2 regions of the Pseudomonas sp. H3_D04 genome follow, and region 2 is predicted to be linked to the other one. Evidence: predicted binding sites of a transcription regulator. Region 2 holds the regulator's gene; the other holds the start of a gene.

Region 1 (3,132 bases), 2.4 Mb from region 2:
GACCATTGTTGACCAGCGAGCGCAGCAGCAGGTGTTCGCCGCGAAACTGCGCACGCAGGCTGGCGGGTAGCAGCGCCGAGAACTGGGCGTTGTTGGCCGGGGTCAATCGCACCTGGGCCTGTTGCGAGAGCAACCGTTGCAGCACAGTGCTCTGACTCACGACCAGGTTTAGCCCCGCCGCTTCCTTCGCCAGCCCGGCCGTTTGATGCGCACGCAAATTGGCGTGGGTGCGGTCAGCCATCAAAATCATCACTCGACGCATACCGCATGCGACCAGTGCGTCCCGGACCGACGTGGTCAAGTGCATTGCATTGGTGAAGCGGCTCGGCTCGACCAGCAGTTCAGCACATTGTTTACGCCATGCCGTCAGGTTTTCGGTGGTCGGCGCTGGTGCCGGCAGCAACCCGGCGTGAATGCGGTTCACGCCCGAGGGCCAGATCAACGCTACGGCAGGGTGCCAGATGTCCGGCATGGCGTGCTGGTGCGCGCTGTTCACGGCTTGTTGATGCAGTTGCTGCTGCACGTCGCTCATCGGCATTTGCAGGTAAAGGCTGGTCAGGTATTGCCAGCGCTCGCTGTGCGGGCTGTCCCAGGCCTGTTGCGCCGACAGTGCCAGCCCATTGGCCAGCAACACGGTATTGGCCGGTTGGTTGAGCCAGCGACGCAAGGTCGGATCGTCATCGAGGCGATTTTGCTGGCGCAAGGGATGCTCGCTGTCCCGGGCAATACGCAGGACTTTGACCAGTTCGCGCTGCTCGTTGAGCAGCAGGCGATAACCTTGCTGCACCCAGATTGGCAGGCGCCAGATGTCCACCAGCGCCTGGCAGATGTCCAGCAGGCGAACGCCGAACAGGTCCTTTTCGACTTTGCGCGCTGACTCGCCTTTATGAATGACCCGCAGTTCCCATTCTTCGAGCAACTGCGGATGAGTCAGCGCCATCGGCCAGAGCGGCGAGAGAAATAGCAGGCTGCCCCAGTGAATGTCCTGCCAGAGCCGCGCCAGGCGAGCGGCAAAAAAACCGTTGGCCTGTTGGGTCGCGTGCTGGCTGATCATCTGCAGCTGACGCAACGCCACCGGGATCTGTGATTGCGGTTCGGCAGGCAACCGGGCGAGCAATTCCTCGGTGCGTTTCAACCCGAGACGATTGATCGCCACCTCAAGGTTTTCCGCCGGGTCGGTCATGCTGCCGTGGGTATGACGATTGGCTTCACGAATCACGCTCAAGGCCAGGGCCGGGCTGTCCTGCAACAATTCGGCGATGTCGCGAATCGAGCTGCGGTTGTCGGCGAGGGCCTTGCAGACACGGTCGTGACTGTCTTGCGGAACCGGCAGACGCACGCCATCGAGAAGCTTGACCCAGCCTTCAAGAGTGGTTGGTTTTGGGATAGGGGTGTTCGTTTCGTTAGCCATGGTTGGACGTGATCATCGTCTGCATTACCTATGCCCAGAGAGGGCTAAATTAGCTTTTCGCTTGAACTGGCTATAGTCTGGCGCAGTTTTGCCGATAAGTAGAAGAAGAGATTTTTTAACTTCCGAATATGACCTTGAACCCGACTCAGTAAGTGCTCTCCTACCTATGGCTAAAATAATCGGCATCATCGTCGTATTCGCGAGCGTGCTCGGCGGATACGTGCTTTCCCACGGCAAGATTGCCGCCCTGATTCAACCTTTCGAGGTGATGATTATCGGTGGTGCGGCCCTCGGTGCATTCCTGCAGGCCAACCCAGGTCACATGTTCAAACTCGTTCTCAAGAAAGCGCTGGGAATGTTCAGTTCGCGCTTCAACCACACGTTCTATCTGGAAGTGCTGGGTCTGATCTACGAGATCCTCAACAAGAGCCGCCGCGAAGGCATGATGGCGATCGAAGGCGACATCGAAGACGCCGCCGCGAGCCCGATCTTCGCCAAGTACCCTGCGGTTCTGAAAGATGACCGCATGACCGCTTACATCTGCGATTACCTGCGCATCATGTCCTCCGGCAACATGGCGCCCCATGAGCTCGAAGGTCTGTTCGACATGGAACTGACCAGCCTCAAGGAAGACCTCGATCACCCGTCCCACGCCGTGAACGGCATCGCCGACGCCATGCCTGGCTTCGGTATTGTCGCGGCCGTATTGGGTATCGTGGTGACCATGGCCTCCCTGGGTGAAAGCGATCAGAAAATGATCGGCTTACACGTGGGTGCGGCACTGGTAGGTACTTTCTTCGGTATTCTCGCCGCCTACGGCTTCTTCGGCCCGCTGGCCCATGCCCTGGCCCACGAAGCCAAGGAAGAGCTGAACGTCTACGAAGCCATCAAGGCTTCGCTGGTTGCTTCGGCTTCCGGCATGCCGCCATCGCTGGCAGTGGAATTCGGCCGCAAGGTTTTGTACCCGGCGCACCGTCCTAGCTTCGCTGAGCTGGAACAAGCGGTTCGCGGTCGCTAAGTCATGGAAAACAACCAGCCGATAATCATCAAACGCGTAAAAAAATACGCGGCCGGACATCACGGGGGCTCCTGGAAAATCGCCTTCGCTGACTTCGCGACGGCGATGATGGCGTTCTTCCTGGTGCTGTGGTTGCTGTCCACCGCCACGCCGGAACAGAAGATTGCCATCGCCGGTTACTTCAAGGACCCGGTCGGTTTTTCCGAAAGCGGCACGCCATACATCATCGATCTGGGCGGCTCCCCGACCCTGGCGCCGGAGAACACCCTCAACCCTGAGGTGAAGTCTCAGCCGCAGCCGGACCGAGTCACCGTCGACACCGACCAGGTCGAAGGCATGGCCGAACAGGTGGAGAAGGAACGCCTGGAACTGTTGCTGCAAGAATTGCAGAACAAGGTTGATGAAAACCCGCAGCTGCAAAAATTCAAGGACCAGATCCTGTTCGAAATCACACAGGACGGCTTGCGCATCCAGATCATGGACGCGGAAAACCGGCCTATGTTCGACTCAGGCTCAGCGCGTCTGAAACCGTATTTCGAAGACATCCTGCTGGCCATGGCCGACACCATCAAAGCGGTGCCGAACAAGATCAGCATCAGCGGCCATACCGATGCCAAGCCGTACTCGGGCACCGGTGATTTTGGTAACTGGGAACTCTCAGCCAACCGTGCCAACGCCGCCCGCCGTGCCCTGGTCGCCGGCA
Region 2 (14,931 bases):
GAACCCCACGGCTCTTGCCGTCGAATTGCGAAGGCGTCAGCCCGGCCCGGCTCGCATCCCGCAGTCGCGTGTCGATCGGGATGTAGCCTTGCCAGATTTCTTCCGGGTATTTGTCGCGCAGCACGCGAAGGGTCCCGAGGGACGCTTGGGTGCGGCGGTCGAACAAGGTTGGAATGATGGAGAACGGCAAGGCCACTTTGCGTGAGCGGTTGATCATCGCCAGTGTATTGACCATGCGCTCCAGACCTTTGACGGCCAGGTGCTCGGTCTGCACCGGAATCACTAATTGCTGGCTCGCCGCCAAGGCATTGACCATCAGTACGCCGAGCAACGGCGGGCTGTCGATCACGGCGTAATCGAAGTCCTGCCACAGTTGCGCCAGGCTCTTGGCAATCACCAGGCCCAAACCACTCTGGCCCGGCGACTGACGTTCAAGCGTGGCCAGAGCGGTGCTCGACGGCAACAACGAAATGCGTTCGTCGCTGGTCGGCAACAGCAACTGCCCGGGCAAGCCTTGCGGCACGCTGCCCTTGTGCAGGAACAGGTCGTAGCTGCTGTGCTCCAGGCTGTCGGGATCGTAGCCGAAGTAGCTGGTCATCGAGCCGTGCGGATCGAGATCGACCACGACCACGCGCTTGCCCGCCTCGGCCAGCAAGCCGGCTAAAGCGATAGAGGAAGTGGTTTTACCAACACCACCCTTTTGATTGGCAACGGCCCAGACTCTCATTCGGATTGTTCCTCCCGGTCGATATGCTCGACCGAGAAATAGCTCAACGTGTTAATGCAGGTGACGGAGAATTGACGGCGCTCTCTCGTACCGGCGACTTGACCGGGGTCGGTGCAGTTTGTGTGCCAGCACGCTTCAACGCGGCATCCGGTTGCGCATGGGCGGTCCCGGTGCCGGTGAGGCTGCGACGTACATCAAGATTTCGCGACACGACCAGCACCACGCGACGGTTACGCGCCCTGCCCTCAGCGGTGGCGTTGTTGGCCACCGGCTGGAACTCGCCGTAACCCACCGACGCCAGGCGGCCAGGGTTTACGCCCTGCATCGCCAGCATGCGCACGATGCTCGCCGAACGGGCCGAAGACAGCTCCCAGTTGGTCGGGTATTGCGCGGTGCGGATCGGCTGATCGTCGGTGAAGCCTTCGACGTGGATCGGGTTGTCGAACGGCTTGAGGATTGCGGCCACCTTGTCGATGATGTTGAACGCCATGTCACTGGGCATCGCATCGCCGCTGCCGAACAACAGGCTGGAATTGAGTTCGATCTCGACCCACAGCTCGTTGCCGCGCACGGTCATCTGATTGGACTTGATCAAGTCGCCGAATGCCGCGCTGATGTCATCGGCAATGCTTTTCAATGGATCACTGGCACCGGCCACGCCGGCATCGACCTGCTCGCTGTCCTTGACCAGGGGCTTGGCCGGGGTCACGGTCTTCGGCCGCTCTTCACCGATCGGGATCGGCTTGAGGGCGCGATCGCTGTCGGTAAACACCCCGATCAGCGCCTCGGAAATGACTTTGTACTTGCCCTCGTTGATCGACGAGATCGAGTACATGACCACGAAGAATGCGAACAGCAACGTGATGAAGTCGGCGTAGGAAACGAGCCAGCGTTCGTGATTGACGTGTTCTTCAGGTTGCCGACGACGAGCCATAGTCCGTTACTCCCATCAATCCATGAAGCCCTGAAGCTTCAACTCAATAGAGCGAGGGTTTTCACCTTCGGCGATCGACAGGATTCCTTCCAGCAACATTTCGCGATAACGCGACTGGCGCAAGGCAACGGACTTGAGCTTGGCGGCAATCGGCAGCAACACCAGGTTGGCACTGGCCACACCGTAGATGGTGGCGACGAAGGCGACGGCGATGCCGCTGCCCAGTTGCGTCGGATCGGCCAGGTTGCCCATGACATGGATCAGGCCCATCACCGCACCGATGATGCCGATGGTCGGCGCGTAGCCGCCCATGCTTTCAAAGACTTTGGCCGCTTCGATGTCGCGGGCTTCCTGGGTGTAGAAATCCACTTCCAGAATGCTGCGAATCGCTTCCGGCTCGGCGCCGTCGACCAGCAGTTGCAGACCTTTGCGCGAGTAACTGTCAGGTTCGGCATCGGCCACCCCTTCCAGACCGAGCAGGCCTTCCTTGCGCGCGGTCAGGCTCCAGTTGACGACGCGGTCGACGCCACCGGCCAGGTCAACGCGAGGCGGAAACAGAATCCAGCCAATGATTTGCATGGCACGCTTGAAGGCGCTCATCGGTGATTGCAGCAATGCCGCGCCGATAGTCCCACCGAGTACGATCAGCGCCGCCGGGCCGTTGGCCAATGCGCCGAGATGACCGCCTTCAAGGTAGTTGCCGCCAATGATGGCGACAAACGCCAAGATGATCCCGATAAGGCTTAAAACATCCATCAGATACACGCCTCGACCAAGTGCCTGCCAATATCGTCCAGACCGTAGATCGCGTCGGCGAGGTCGGCTTTGACGATGGCCATCGGCATGCCGTAGATCACGCAGCTGGCTTCATCCTGAGCCCAGATCGCGCTGCCGCCCTGCTTGAGCAGGCGCGCGCCTTCACGACCGTCGGCACCCATGCCGGTCAGTACGACCGCCAGAACTTTGTCGCCGTAGGACTTGGCAGCCGAACCGAAGGTGATGTCCACGCACGGTTTGTAGTTCAGACGCTCGTCGCCCGGCAGGATTTTCACCGCGCCACGGCCGTCGATCATCATTTGCTTGCCGCCCGGCGCCAGCAGCGCCAGGCCCGGACGCAGAATGTCGCCATCCTCCGCTTCCTTGACGCTGATGCGGCAGAGCTTGTCCAGACGTTCGGCGAAGGCCTTGGTGAAGGCGGCCGGCATGTGCTGGATCAACACGATCGGCGCCGGGAAGTTGGCCGGCAACTGGGTCAACACCCGTTGCAGGGCAACCGGACCGCCCGTGGACGTACCGATAGCCACCAGTTTGTAGGCTTTGCGTTTTGGTGCAGGCGACGACTGCCCGGACGATGCCGGGGACGATGCCGGGGCGTAGCTACGCGCCGGAATCGGTGCCGGAGCCGGACGCGCAGGCGTGCTGCTGCCGTAACTGCTGACGCTCGAAGGCGCAGGCGTCGGGGCTGGCGCGGCGACCGGGGCCGGTGCGCTGTAGGTGCTGGCACGACGGTTACTGCGCGAGATGCTGAGAATTTTCTCGCACAGCAGTTGCTTGACCTTCTCCGGGTTACGGGAGATGTCTTCGAAATTCTTCGGCAGGAAATCCACCGCGCCGGCGTCCAGCGCGTCGAGGGTTACCCGAGCGCCTTCGTGGGTCAGCGAGGAGAACATCAACACCGGGGTTGGGCAACGCTGCATGATGTGCCGCACTGCCGTGATGCCATCCATCATCGGCATCTCGTAGTCCATGGTGATCACGTCTGGCTTGAGGGCCAGCGCCTGATCGATCGCCTCTTTTCCGTTGGTCGCCGTACCGACGACCTGGATATTCGGATCCGCTGAAAGAATTTCCGAGACGCGGCGGCGGAAAAACCCCGAATCGTCCACCACCAGGACTTTGACTGCCATAAACACTCCGTTAGGACGGAGCGAGGCTTAGTCGCCCCGCTCCACCAGAATCAAATACGCCGTGCGGCGTAACGCTTGAGCATGCTCGGAACATCGAGAATCAGCGCGATGCGACCGTCACCGGTAATGGTGGCGCCCGACATGCCCGGGGTTCCCTGGAGCATTTTGCCCAATGGCTTGATGACCACTTCTTCCTGGCCCACCAGCTGGTCGACGACGAAGCCGATCCGCTGAGTACCCACCGAAAGGATCACCACGTGGCCTTCGCGCTGCTCTTCGTGAGCGGCGGAGCTGACCAGCCAGCGCTTGAGGTAGAACAATGGCAGTGCCTTGTCCCGCACGATCACCACTTCCTGGCCGTCCACCACGTTGGTGCGCGACAGGTCGAGGTGGAAGATTTCGTTGACGTTCACCAGCGGGAACGCGAACGCCTGGTTGCCGAGCATGACCATCAGCGTCGGCATGATCGCCAGGGTCAACGGGACCTTGATGACGATCTTCGAGCCTTTGCCCTTGGTCGAATAAATATTGATGGTGCCGTTGAGCTGGGCGATTTTGGTTTTCACCACGTCCATGCCCACGCCGCGTCCGGAGACATCGGAAATTTCGGTCTTGGTCGAAAAACCCGGCGCAAAGATCAGGTTGAAGCAGTCGGACTCGCTGAGGCGATCCGCGGCATCCTTGTCCATCAGCCCTTTCTTCACGGCAATGCCGCGCAGAACATCGGCGTCCATGCCCTTGCCGTCATCGGAGATGGACAGCAGGATGTGGTCGCCTTCCTGTTCTGCGGACAGGATCACCTTGCCGCTGCGAGGTTTGCCCATCGCTTCGCGCTCGGCCGGCTCTTCAATGCCGTGGTCGACCGAGTTGCGCACCAAGTGGACCAGCGGGTCGGCCAGGGCCTCGACGAGGTTCTTGTCGAGGTCGGTTTCTTCGCCGACCAGCTCCAGGTTGATCTCTTTCTTGAGCTGGCGAGCCAGGTCGCGAACGAGGCGCGGGAAGCGCCCGAAAACTTTCTTGATCGGTTGCATCCGGGTCTTCATGACCGCGGTCTGCAGGTCGGCCGTGACCACGTCGAGGTTCGACACAGCCTTGGACATGGCTTCGTCGCCGCTGTTGAGGCCCAGACGGACCAAGCGGTTACGCACCAATACCAGTTCGCCGACCATGTTCATGATTTCGTCGAGACGCGCGGTATCAACCCGCACGGTGGTCTCGGCTTCACTGGCCGGTTTTTCCGGTGGCGGCGCGGACGGTGCGCGGGCTGGAGCCGGTGCAGCGGCAGCCGCCGGTTTCGGCGCTTCGGCTTTCGGCTCGGGCGCCTTGGCAACCGATTTCGGTGCAGCAGCCTTGGCGGCTGGAGCAGCCACCGCAGCACCTGTGCCGACTTCAGTGAATTTGCCTTTGCCATGCAATTCGTCGAGCAGCGATTCGAACTCGTGATCGGAGATCAGATCACCACCGGCCGCTTTCGCGGTTGGCGCAGCCGAGGCGGGTACGGCGGCAATGGCCGACTCCAGCGCGTCCACCGCAAAGTTGCCCTTGCCGTGCAACTGGTCGAGCAGTGCTTCGAATTCGTCGTCAGTAATATCAGAGCTGTCGCCGGCCGCTTTCGGAGCAGCCGGTGCAGTGGGCGGTGCCACCGCGTCGACGGCGAACTGGCCTTTGCCATGCAGTTGATCGAGCAACGACTCGAACTCGGCATCGGTGATTTCGTCGCCGGCCGCCGAATCGGCAGCCGCCACTGGAGCAACCGCCGGCGCTTCGGCTTGAGCCTTGACGGCGTTCAGCGAGTCCAGCAATTGCTCGAATTCGTTATCAGTGATGTCGCCCGACTCTTCAGCAGCAGGTGCTTCGACCACTTCAGCAACCGGTGCAGACTCATCAGCCGTTTGCGGCTCGGCCAGACGGGCCAGTGCCGCGAGCAATTCAGGCGTGGCAGCCGTAATCGGGCTGCGTTCGCGGACCTCGGTGAACATGCTGTTCACCGCATCCAGCGCTTCGAGAACCACGTCCATCAGTTCCGAGTCGACGCGACGTTCACCCTTGCGCAGGATGTCGAACACGTTCTCGGCGATGTGACAGCACTCCACCAGCTCGTTGAGCTGGAGGAAGCCGGCGCCCCCTTTTACAGTGTGAAAACCGCGAAAAATTGCATTGAGCAAGTCCGCATCATCCGGTCGGCTTTCAAGCTCGACCAGCTGTTCGGACAGTTGCTCTAGAATCTCGCCGGCCTCAACCAGGAAATCCTGAAGGATCTCTTCATCGGCGCCGAAGCTCATTAAGGGGGTGCTCCTGAGGTCTAAAAACCTAAAAAACCTAAAATGCTAAAACTCTAAAATCCTAGGCTGGATAACAAATCGTCCACATCGTCCTGACCGGACACAACGTCTTCTCTTTTATCGGCATGAATCTGCGGACCTTCACCCTGAGAGAGATGTTTTTGCGGATCTTTTTCAGCGAGCATCGCTTCACGGTCATGTTCGATACCCGCAAAGCGGTCTACCTGACTGGCCATGAGCACAAGCTTGAGCAGGTTGCTTTCAACTTCGGTGACCAATTGGGTCACGCGTTTGATCACCTGACCGGTGAGGTCCTGGTAATCCTGGGCCAGCAATATGTCGTTGAGGTTGCTCGACACCGTGCGATTGTCTTCGCTGCTGCGTGTCAGGAAACCGTCGACTCGCCGGGCCAGTTCGCGAAACTCTTCAGCCCCGACTTCGCGACGCATGAAGCGCCCCCAGTCGGCGCTCAATGCCTGAGCTTCATTGCTCAGGCCATTGACCAGCGGCGTGGCGTTTTCCACCAGGTCCATGGTGCGGTTGGCCGCAGCCTCGGTCAGCTTGACCACATACCCCAGGCGCTCGGTGGCGTCCGTGATCTGCGACACTTCCTCGGCTTGCGGCATGTTCGGGTCAATCTGGAAATTGACGATCGCGCTATGCAGCTCGCGAGTGAGCTTGCCCACTTCCTGGTACAGGCCGCGGTCACGGGTCTGATTGAGCTCATGGATCAGTTGCACAGCGTCGCCGAACCTGCCCTTTTCAAGGCTTTCGACCAGTTCGACCGCGTGTTTTTTCAGGGTCGATTCAAAATCGCCCTGTGAAGATTCGTTATGCTCCATAGCTCCCCCGTGGCGCAGTGGATCAACCGATGCGTTCGAAAATCTTCTCGATTTTTTCTTTCAACGCCTGGGCCGTAAAGGGTTTGACCACATAGCCGTTAACACCGGCCTGGGCTGCTTCGATAATCTGCTCGCGCTTGGCTTCGGCGGTCACCATCAGCACCGGCAGGTGCTTGAGCTTTTCATCGGCGCGCACGTGACGCAGCAGATCGATACCGGTCATGCCAGGCATGTTCCAGTCCGTTACCAGAAAGTCGATGCTCCCGCTGTTGAGAACCGGAATGGCAGTAGTGCCATCGTCGGCCTCGACCGTGTTGGTGAACCCAAGGTCACGCAACAGGTTTTTTATGATCCGCCGCATCGTTGAGAAGTCATCAACGATGAGGATTTTCATGTTCTTGTCCAATTCGACCTCCAAGCAGTCTTAAACGCGCCCAGCACCTGGACGCGCCATTTCAATCAATCCGGCAATGCACTCGATGACTGTCTGGAGCACAACAGATCGCGACCGGTGCAGTTCAACACCCCACCGGCCTCGTTCGCAGTGCCCCCACACTGCCTTCAGCGCGCTCGCCACTCCCCCAAACGCCCCCGCAAACGGGCCGCGCACTGGCTATGTAACTGGCTGACCCGCGATTCGCTGACCCCCAGGACCTCACCGATTTCCTTGAGGTTCAGCTCTTCGTCGTAGTACAGCGCCAACACCAGTCGCTCACGCTCCGGCAAATTGGCAATCGCGTCCGCCAGCGCGGCCTGGAAGCGTTCATCTTCCAGATCGCGTGACGGCTCCAGATGTGCACTCGCGCCATCCTCGTGCAGCCCTTCGTGTTCGCCGTCCTGCAACAGATCGTCGAAACTGAATAACCGGCTGCCCAGGGTGTCGTTCAAAATCCCGTAATAATCGTCGAGACTCAATTGGAGTTCGGCCGCAACTTCATGATCTTTAGCGTCACGACCGGTTTTAGCTTCAATCGAGCGAATTGCGTCACTGACCATGCGGGTATTGCGGTGAACCGAGCGTGGCGCCCAGTCACCCTTGCGCACTTCATCGAGCATCGCGCCGCGGATTCGAATGCCCGCGTACGTCTCGAAACTCGCGCCTTTGCTGGCGTCATATTTGGTCGATACTTCCAGCAGGCCGATCATCCCGGCCTGGATCAGGTCTTCAACCTGAACACTGGCCGGCAGACGGGCCAGCAAGTGGTAAGCAATGCGTTTGACCAGTGGCGCGTAACGCTCGATCAGCTCGTACTGCGCGTCACGTGCCGACTTCTTGTAGAGGTTGTAGCCACTGGCTGTCATAGGACGGGTCCTGCGGTCTGTTGCACGAGGCGCTCGACGAAAAACTCCAGGTGCCCACGCGGGTTGGCAGGCAGCGGCCAGGTGTCAACCTTCTGCGCGATGGCCTTGAACGCCAGGGCGCATTTGGAACGCGGGAAGGCTTCGTAGACGGCACGCTGTTTCTGCACGGCCTTGCGCACGCTTTCGTCGTAAGGCACCGCGCCGACGTATTGTAAGGCGACGTCAAGGAAACGGTCCGTGACCTTGGTCAACTTGGCGAACAGGTTGCGACCTTCCTGCGGGCTCTGGGCCATGTTGGCCAGGACGCGGAAGCGGTTCATGCCGTAATCGCGGTTCAGCAGTTTGATCAGCGCGTAGGCGTCGGTGATCGAGGTCGGCTCGTCGCACACCACCAGCAAGACCTCTTGCGCTGCGCGGACGAAACTGACTACCGAGTCACCAATACCTGCAGCGGTGTCGATCACCAAGACATCGAGGTTGTCGCCGATATCGCTGAAGGCCTGGATCAGGCCGGCGTGCTGAGCCGGGCTCAGATGAACCATGCTCTGTGTGCCGGACGCGGCCGGGACAATGCGAATACCGCCGGGGCCCTGCAACAGAACGTCGCGCAGCTCACAGCGGCCTTCGATCACGTCGGCCAGGGTACGTTTGGGTGTCAGCCCCAAGAGGACGTCGACGTTCGCCAGCCCCAGATCGGCGTCCAGCAGCATGACGCGCCGGCCGAGCTCAGCTAGAGCCAGGGACAAGTTCACTGACACGTTAGTCTTCCCGACGCCACCTTTGCCGCCGGTCACCGCGATCACCTGTACGGGATGCATGCTGCCCATGTTATTTCTTTACCTTGTCTTGCATAGACGGAGGCCACATTACTGGCTGCGCGCTCAATAACTGAACAATGCATGGCAGACCATCGATGTAGGTACAAAAACGGTTCATTAGCACCTCAGCCAACCTGCTTGGTCGGGCTGTGGTAAATATCAGCGAACATGTCAGCCATGGCTTCTTCGCTGGGTTCTTCTTGCATTTGCACGCTGACGGCACGACTGACCAACTGATGACGACGCGGCAGATGCAAATCATCCGGAATACGCGGGCCATCGGTCAGGTAAGCCACCGGCAATTCATGACTGATCGCCAGGCTCAACACCTCGCCCAGACTTGCCGTTTCATCCAGTTTAGTCAGGATGCAGCCAGCGAGCCCGCAGCGCTTGTAACTATGATAAGCGGCCGTTAGAACCTGTTTCTGGCTGGTGGTTGCCAGAACCAGATAATTTTTTGACTTGATGCCCCGTCCGGCCAGGCTTTCGAGCTGCATACGCAGGGCTGGATCGCTGGCCTGGAGGCCGGCGGTATCGATCAACACCACGCGCTTGCGCAGCAAGGGGTCCAGCGCCTGCACCAGAGATTGGCCCGGATCGACGTGGGTTACCGACACGTTGAGAATCCGGCCCAGGGTCTTCAATTGTTCCTGAGCACCGATACGGTAGCTGTCCATGCTCACCAGCGCGATGTTTTGCGCGCCGTATTTGAGCACGTAGCGGGCCGCGAGCTTGGCCAGGGTGGTGGTCTTGCCCATGCCGGCAGGGCCGACCATGGCAATCACGCCGCCCTCTTCCAGTGGTTCGACTTCCGGTGTGGCAATCATCCGTGCCAGGTGCGCCAGTAACATGCGCCAGGCCTGACGGGGTTCGTCAATGTCGGTAATCATCGCCAGCAAGTCGCGGGACAACGGGCCGGACAGGCCGATGCGTTGCAAGCGACGCCAAAGATTGGCCTGGGCTGGACGGCTGCCTTGCAGCTGATTCCAGGCCAGGGAGCCGAGTTGTACTTCCATCAATTCGCGCAGGCTGTTGAGTTCGAAACGCATCGAATCGAACGCCCGCGGATCGACGCCGCCAGCGGCAGGTGCCGGGGCTGGTGCCGAGCGACGAGGTTCGGCATACGTCGGCTCGATCAGCGGCTCGGCGGCGGTCAACGGCAGGCCGGCGAACAATTGGCGATTGGTGGTCTTGTCGCCTTCGCCTTCGGTTTCGCCTTCGCCACGCAGGCTCAATTCGGCCTGAGCGGTAACGATCCGCGACTGGGTCTTGCGCAGCTCATCCTCGAGTTCCATGTTCGGAACACGCGGGGCCAGCGCCGACAATTTGTAATCCAGGGCAGCCGTCAGCTCGACACCACCGGCGATCCGGCGATTACCAATAATGGCGGCATCAGCGCCCAGCTCATCACGAACCAGTTTCATGGCCTGACGCATATCGGCGGCGAAAAAACGCTTAACTTGCATAAACCACTACCTCAGCCGTTGGGCCCTACTGTCGCAACGATGGTCACTTGCTTGTTGTCAGGAATTTCCTGGTAAGCCAACACATGCAAACCCGGCACTGCCAGTCGGCCGAATCGCGACAGCATCGCGCGAACCGGACCGGCTACCAGCAGAATCACCGGTTGACCTTGCATTTCCTGACGCTGCGCCGCATCGATCAACGAACGTTGCAGTTTCTCAGCCATGCTTGGCTCCAGCAGAACACCCTCTTCCGAGCCTTGTCCTGCCTTCTGAAGACTATTGAGCAATATCTGTTCCAACCTTGGCTCCAGCGTGATAACTGGTAGCTCGGAGTCAGTCCCTACAATGCTTTGGACGATTGCGCGGGATACGCCGACGCGCACCGCGGCCACCAAAGCGGCAGTATCTTGACTCTTGGCAGCATTGTTGGCGATGGCCTCGGCGATGCTGCGAATGTCCCGCACCGGCACCTGTTCGGCCAACAACGCTTGAAGCACCTTGAGCAACTGCGACAGCGAGACCACACCCGGCACCAGCTCTTCGGCCAGCTTCGGCGAGCTTTTGGCCAGCAATTGCATGAGTTGCTGGACTTCTTCGTGACCGATCAGTTCGCTGGAGTGCTTGTACAGAATCTGGTTCAAGTGCGTCGCCACGACCGTACTGGCGTCCACCACGGTGTAACCCAGCGATTGCGCCTGGGCACGCTGGCTGATTTCGATCCAGACCGCTTCCAGGCCAAAAGCCGGATCTTTGGCGGTTATGCCGTTGAGCGTGCCGTAGACCTGCCCCGGGTTGATCGCCAGTTCGCGATCCGGGTAAATCTCGGCTTCTGCCAGGATCACGCCCATCAGGGTCAGGCGGTAAGCACTCGGGGCCAGGTCGAGGTTGTCACGAATGTGCACAGTCGGCATCAGGAAGCCCAGGTCCTGGGACAGCTTCTTGCGCACGCCCTTGATCCGCGCCAACAACTGACCACCCTGATTGCGATCCACCAGCGGAATCAGGCGATAGCCGACTTCCAGCCCGATCATGTCGATCGGTGTCACGTCGTCCCAACCCAGCTCCTTGGTTTCCATCGCGCGAGCTGGCGATGGCAGCAGCTCCTGTTGACGCTTGACCTCTTGCAGGGCCTGAACCTTGACCACGTTCTGCTTCTTCCAGAACAGGTACGCGCCGCCCGCAGCCAGGGCCGCCATGCTGAGAAAGGAGAAGTGCGGCATGCCGGGCACCAGGCCCATCACTGCCATCAAACCCGCCGCCACGGCCAACGCTTTCGGCGAGGCGAACATCTGGCGATTGATCTGTTTGCCCATGTCTTCCGAACCGGAAGCACGGGTCACCATGATTGCCGCCGCTGTCGACAACAGCAGTGATGGCAATTGCGCCACCAAACCGTCACCGATGGTCAACAAGGCGTAAACCCGGCCGGCATCACCAAAGGTCATGCCGTGCTGGAAGATACCGACCGCCATGCCGCCGATCAGGTTGATGAACAGAATCAGCAGGCCGGCGATGGCGTCACCGCGCACGAATTTGCTGGCACCGTCCATCGAACCGTAGAACTCGGCTTCCTGGGCGACTTCCATCCGGCGCAGTTTGGCCTGGTTCTGGTCGATCAGGCCGGCGTTCAAGTCGGCGTCGATTGCCATTTGTTTGCCGGGCATCGCATCGAGGGTGAAACGTGCGCTCACCTCGGAAATCCGCCCGGCGCCCTTGGTCACCACGACGAAGTTGATGATCATCAAGATCGCGAAAACTACGATACCAACCACGTAGTTACCGCCGATCACCACCTCGCCGAAGGCCTGGATCACCTTACCGGCGGAAGCATGACCGTCCTGTCCGTGGAGCATCACCACTCGGGTGGAGGCCACGTTCAGCGCCAGTCGCAACAACGTTGCCACCAGCAGAATGGTTGGGAACACTGCAAAATCCAGCGGCCGCAACGCGTAGACGCAAACCAGCAAGACGACAATCGACAACGCGATGTTGAACGTGAAAAACACGTCCAGCAGGAACGGCGGGATCGGCAACATCATCATTGCCAACATGACCAGCAGCAACAACGGCACACCCAGGTTGCCCCGACTTAAGTCGGCAACGTTTGTGCGTGCGGTGCTGAGTAACTGAGAGCGATCCACCGGTTTTCCCCGTTCCTTTAAAGCAAACTTTTGACGCCTGAAGCAGGCGCAGAGCGGCTACTGCAAGAAGCCTTCCAACTTTTGCCGGAGCGGGGAATACGTAGTGGATTGCAGGCGCAACCTTTGTGACCACTGATCCAAAAAGCATTCGTACCTGTTAGTTCTGACAGTAGCCGTGTGCCGCGCATTGACCTTCAATGAAAGACCAATCGCAGCGACAGGAATTGCCCCATGAACAGCACACGCACGCCACTGACTGCACCGTCGGTGAAAGTTAATCTCGACACTCTCGACTGGAAAGACACCGGAATCAGGCTTGCCTCCCGCGAAGACTTCTTTCCCTACAATGGGGTGAACGTAACCATTGCCGACCCGTGTTTAGCCTCAGACAACGAACTGGAGCTACTGCTCGACGACAAAGTCATTGCTCGACACATCATCACAACTGCGGATGCGGGGTCGCCTTTGACGATCCATGTGAAGCCCGAGGACCTCACCGAAGGCCGACATGAACTGAGCTATCGAGTAAAAATCAACAACCAGCCATTTCAAACATGCGAGCAACGCGCAGAGATTCACGTTGCACTCAGGTCTCTGACAGACCTGCGCCTGGAAAAGGTGACCTCCCGTCACCACGGCCCATTTGCGCAGATCCAGATAAGCTACCCGCACGCTGCCCCCCTGGCGACGCGGGCGAACGACAATATACAGATGGTCCAGGGCATCCACGGCCTCACCCTCAACCGGGATGCTTCACGGCTGTATTTCGTTCAATCCCCGGATGGCAGCGTCAGTTATGTCCGCGCAATGGATACCCGTACTCAGACAATCGTTCATAGCTACTCACCTGAAACGGGAGGCGAAACGTTAGGTGGCCTAAGCCCGAACGGTGACCATGCTTACGTCAACAGTCGTTACTCGAATTACATTTGGGAGATCGACACTAAAACTCACGACATCAAGAAAGGCGCCGACCTCGAATCCGGCTCACCTTATATGGTGGTGAGTTCAAGCGGCGAACGTCTCTATGCCTGTAACACACTGGGAATCAATGGGTACTTGAAAGCAATCGATACAAGCACTCAGTCCGTTGTCCTGTCGCTGCCGATCAATCCGTGGCCTTTTGGCCTCGCTATCAATTCCAGCGGTTCGCGTGTGTACCTTGCCCACGGGGGCGACGCGGAGTCGGACTCCGATCCAACCGCTATTGACGTCATTGACACTGAAAAATTAAAAACTGTCGCAAGAATACCGATCACTGGATCTGCCTACTCGATGGCCCTGAACCAGGACAGTACTCGCCTTTATGTGGCCGATATCAGTGCTAGCGAAATTGCGGTAATTGATACGGCTACCAACAAAATCATCAATGTTGCCTGGAGCGAAAAATCGCCGAGACATGTGTCGGTGAGCGCCGACGGTAAGCACCTCTATGTCGTTACGTTTACCTCCGCGTTCATCTGGGTTCTGGATGCTGTAAGCCTGGAGGTTATCCAGAAAATCGATACAGGAAAGAACAACCTGAGAGAGGTGCTTGCGCGGCCTGACAACGGCATCTTTGTGCTTTATTTCTATTAGAACGCCAGGATAAAAGCCTACTCACCTGCAGTTTTCCAACTGCAGGTCTCCCTTCGCAACTTTTGCGCAGGGAGGTTCGAAACAGAAGGGCTCACGTCAGCGGTCGTCAGGCACAAAAACATCACACACCAGCGCTCAATCATCCCGCCGTCAGAATCTGCGCCTCACGGATGGCACCGAAATCAAGCGTTCTGCCAACCATGTACCGTGTACCTTTATTCATCTGCAATCCCTCCGCCTCCACCAACTCCTCCAAGGCATAGCCAAGTATGACGACTGTCCCCGGCGCAAGGGAATCACCCGCCATGTTGTGCCCCAGCAACAGGTCTAATGCCCATTGAAATTTAATGACCGGCAAATCACTCACCAGAATCGGGCGTTTTTTCGAATGGCGATAATCTACTGTGGCGACCACTTGCAGTTGCCCATCGACAAATGAGAATTCAGGTTTGTGAGGGCGTCGCTGCAAGACCCCGGCGGACCACTGATCGTTGTAGTTTTCTGGGTCAGTAAAAAGGCGGCACAACTCCTCTGTACTACCGATTTTTCCGGCCGAATCTTCTAAATATTTGAAGCTGTCATGGCTGGCGAACCCTTCCAACGAGGGCCTGATGGCATTTTTTGGAAAGTTTAAATATCCAGGTATATGAGCATTGGCCATCTGCACAAAACACGCGAAATCCAGCGACATTCTGAATGTGACCGAATAACCGATAGCGCTTTCTGTCGGCTTATCCTTCAGAACACCCGAAACAAACTTCAACTCCATACCCTGCAGTTTTCGATAGAGACGCTCGGTCATGATTATTCCCTCTAGAACAGACGCAAACACCAATCCTTGGCGCTCCAGTCGAATGATCAGAACACCACTGCAAGGACGTTGATCGGGAGAATTCCCACGGGTATGACAGCGCAAGCGGGTGCTGACCGTCTA

What was found. Region 2 encodes FliA, which starts transcription of late flagellar genes. Its sites were predicted from a motif close to CTAAAGTTTNNNNNNNNNNNGCCGNTAA; they were not measured.
Region 1: the regulator FliA is predicted to act here: its motif matches at 1,482-1,509, upstream of motA (flagellar motor stator protein MotA).

What each region holds. Positions count from the first base shown of each region.
Region 1 covers NZ_CP162801.1:5,252,307-5,255,438, reverse strand. Annotated here, with positions in the region: gene AB4N91_RS24245 (HDOD domain-containing protein) at 1-1,411, opposite strand, end outside; gene motA (flagellar motor stator protein MotA) at 1,578-2,429, shown strand; gene motB (flagellar motor protein MotB) at 2,433-3,132, shown strand, end outside.
Region 2 covers NZ_CP162801.1:1,076,524-1,091,454, reverse strand. Annotated here, with positions in the region: gene AB4N91_RS05230 (ParA family protein) at 1-727, opposite strand, end outside; gene motD (flagellar motor protein MotD) at 771-1,661, opposite strand; gene AB4N91_RS05220 (flagellar motor protein) at 1,677-2,417, opposite strand; gene AB4N91_RS05215 (protein-glutamate methylesterase/protein-glutamine glutaminase) at 2,417-3,568, opposite strand; gene AB4N91_RS05210 (chemotaxis protein CheA) at 3,619-5,850, opposite strand; gene AB4N91_RS05205 (protein phosphatase CheZ) at 5,904-6,692, opposite strand; gene AB4N91_RS05200 (chemotaxis response regulator CheY) at 6,715-7,086, opposite strand; gene fliA (RNA polymerase sigma factor FliA) at 7,254-7,994, opposite strand; gene fleN (flagellar synthesis regulator FleN) at 7,991-8,821, opposite strand; gene flhF (flagellar biosynthesis protein FlhF) at 8,938-10,278, opposite strand; gene flhA (flagellar biosynthesis protein FlhA) at 10,290-12,419, opposite strand; gene AB4N91_RS05175 (YncE family protein) at 12,651-13,997, shown strand; gene AB4N91_RS05170 (hypothetical protein) at 14,137-14,799, opposite strand.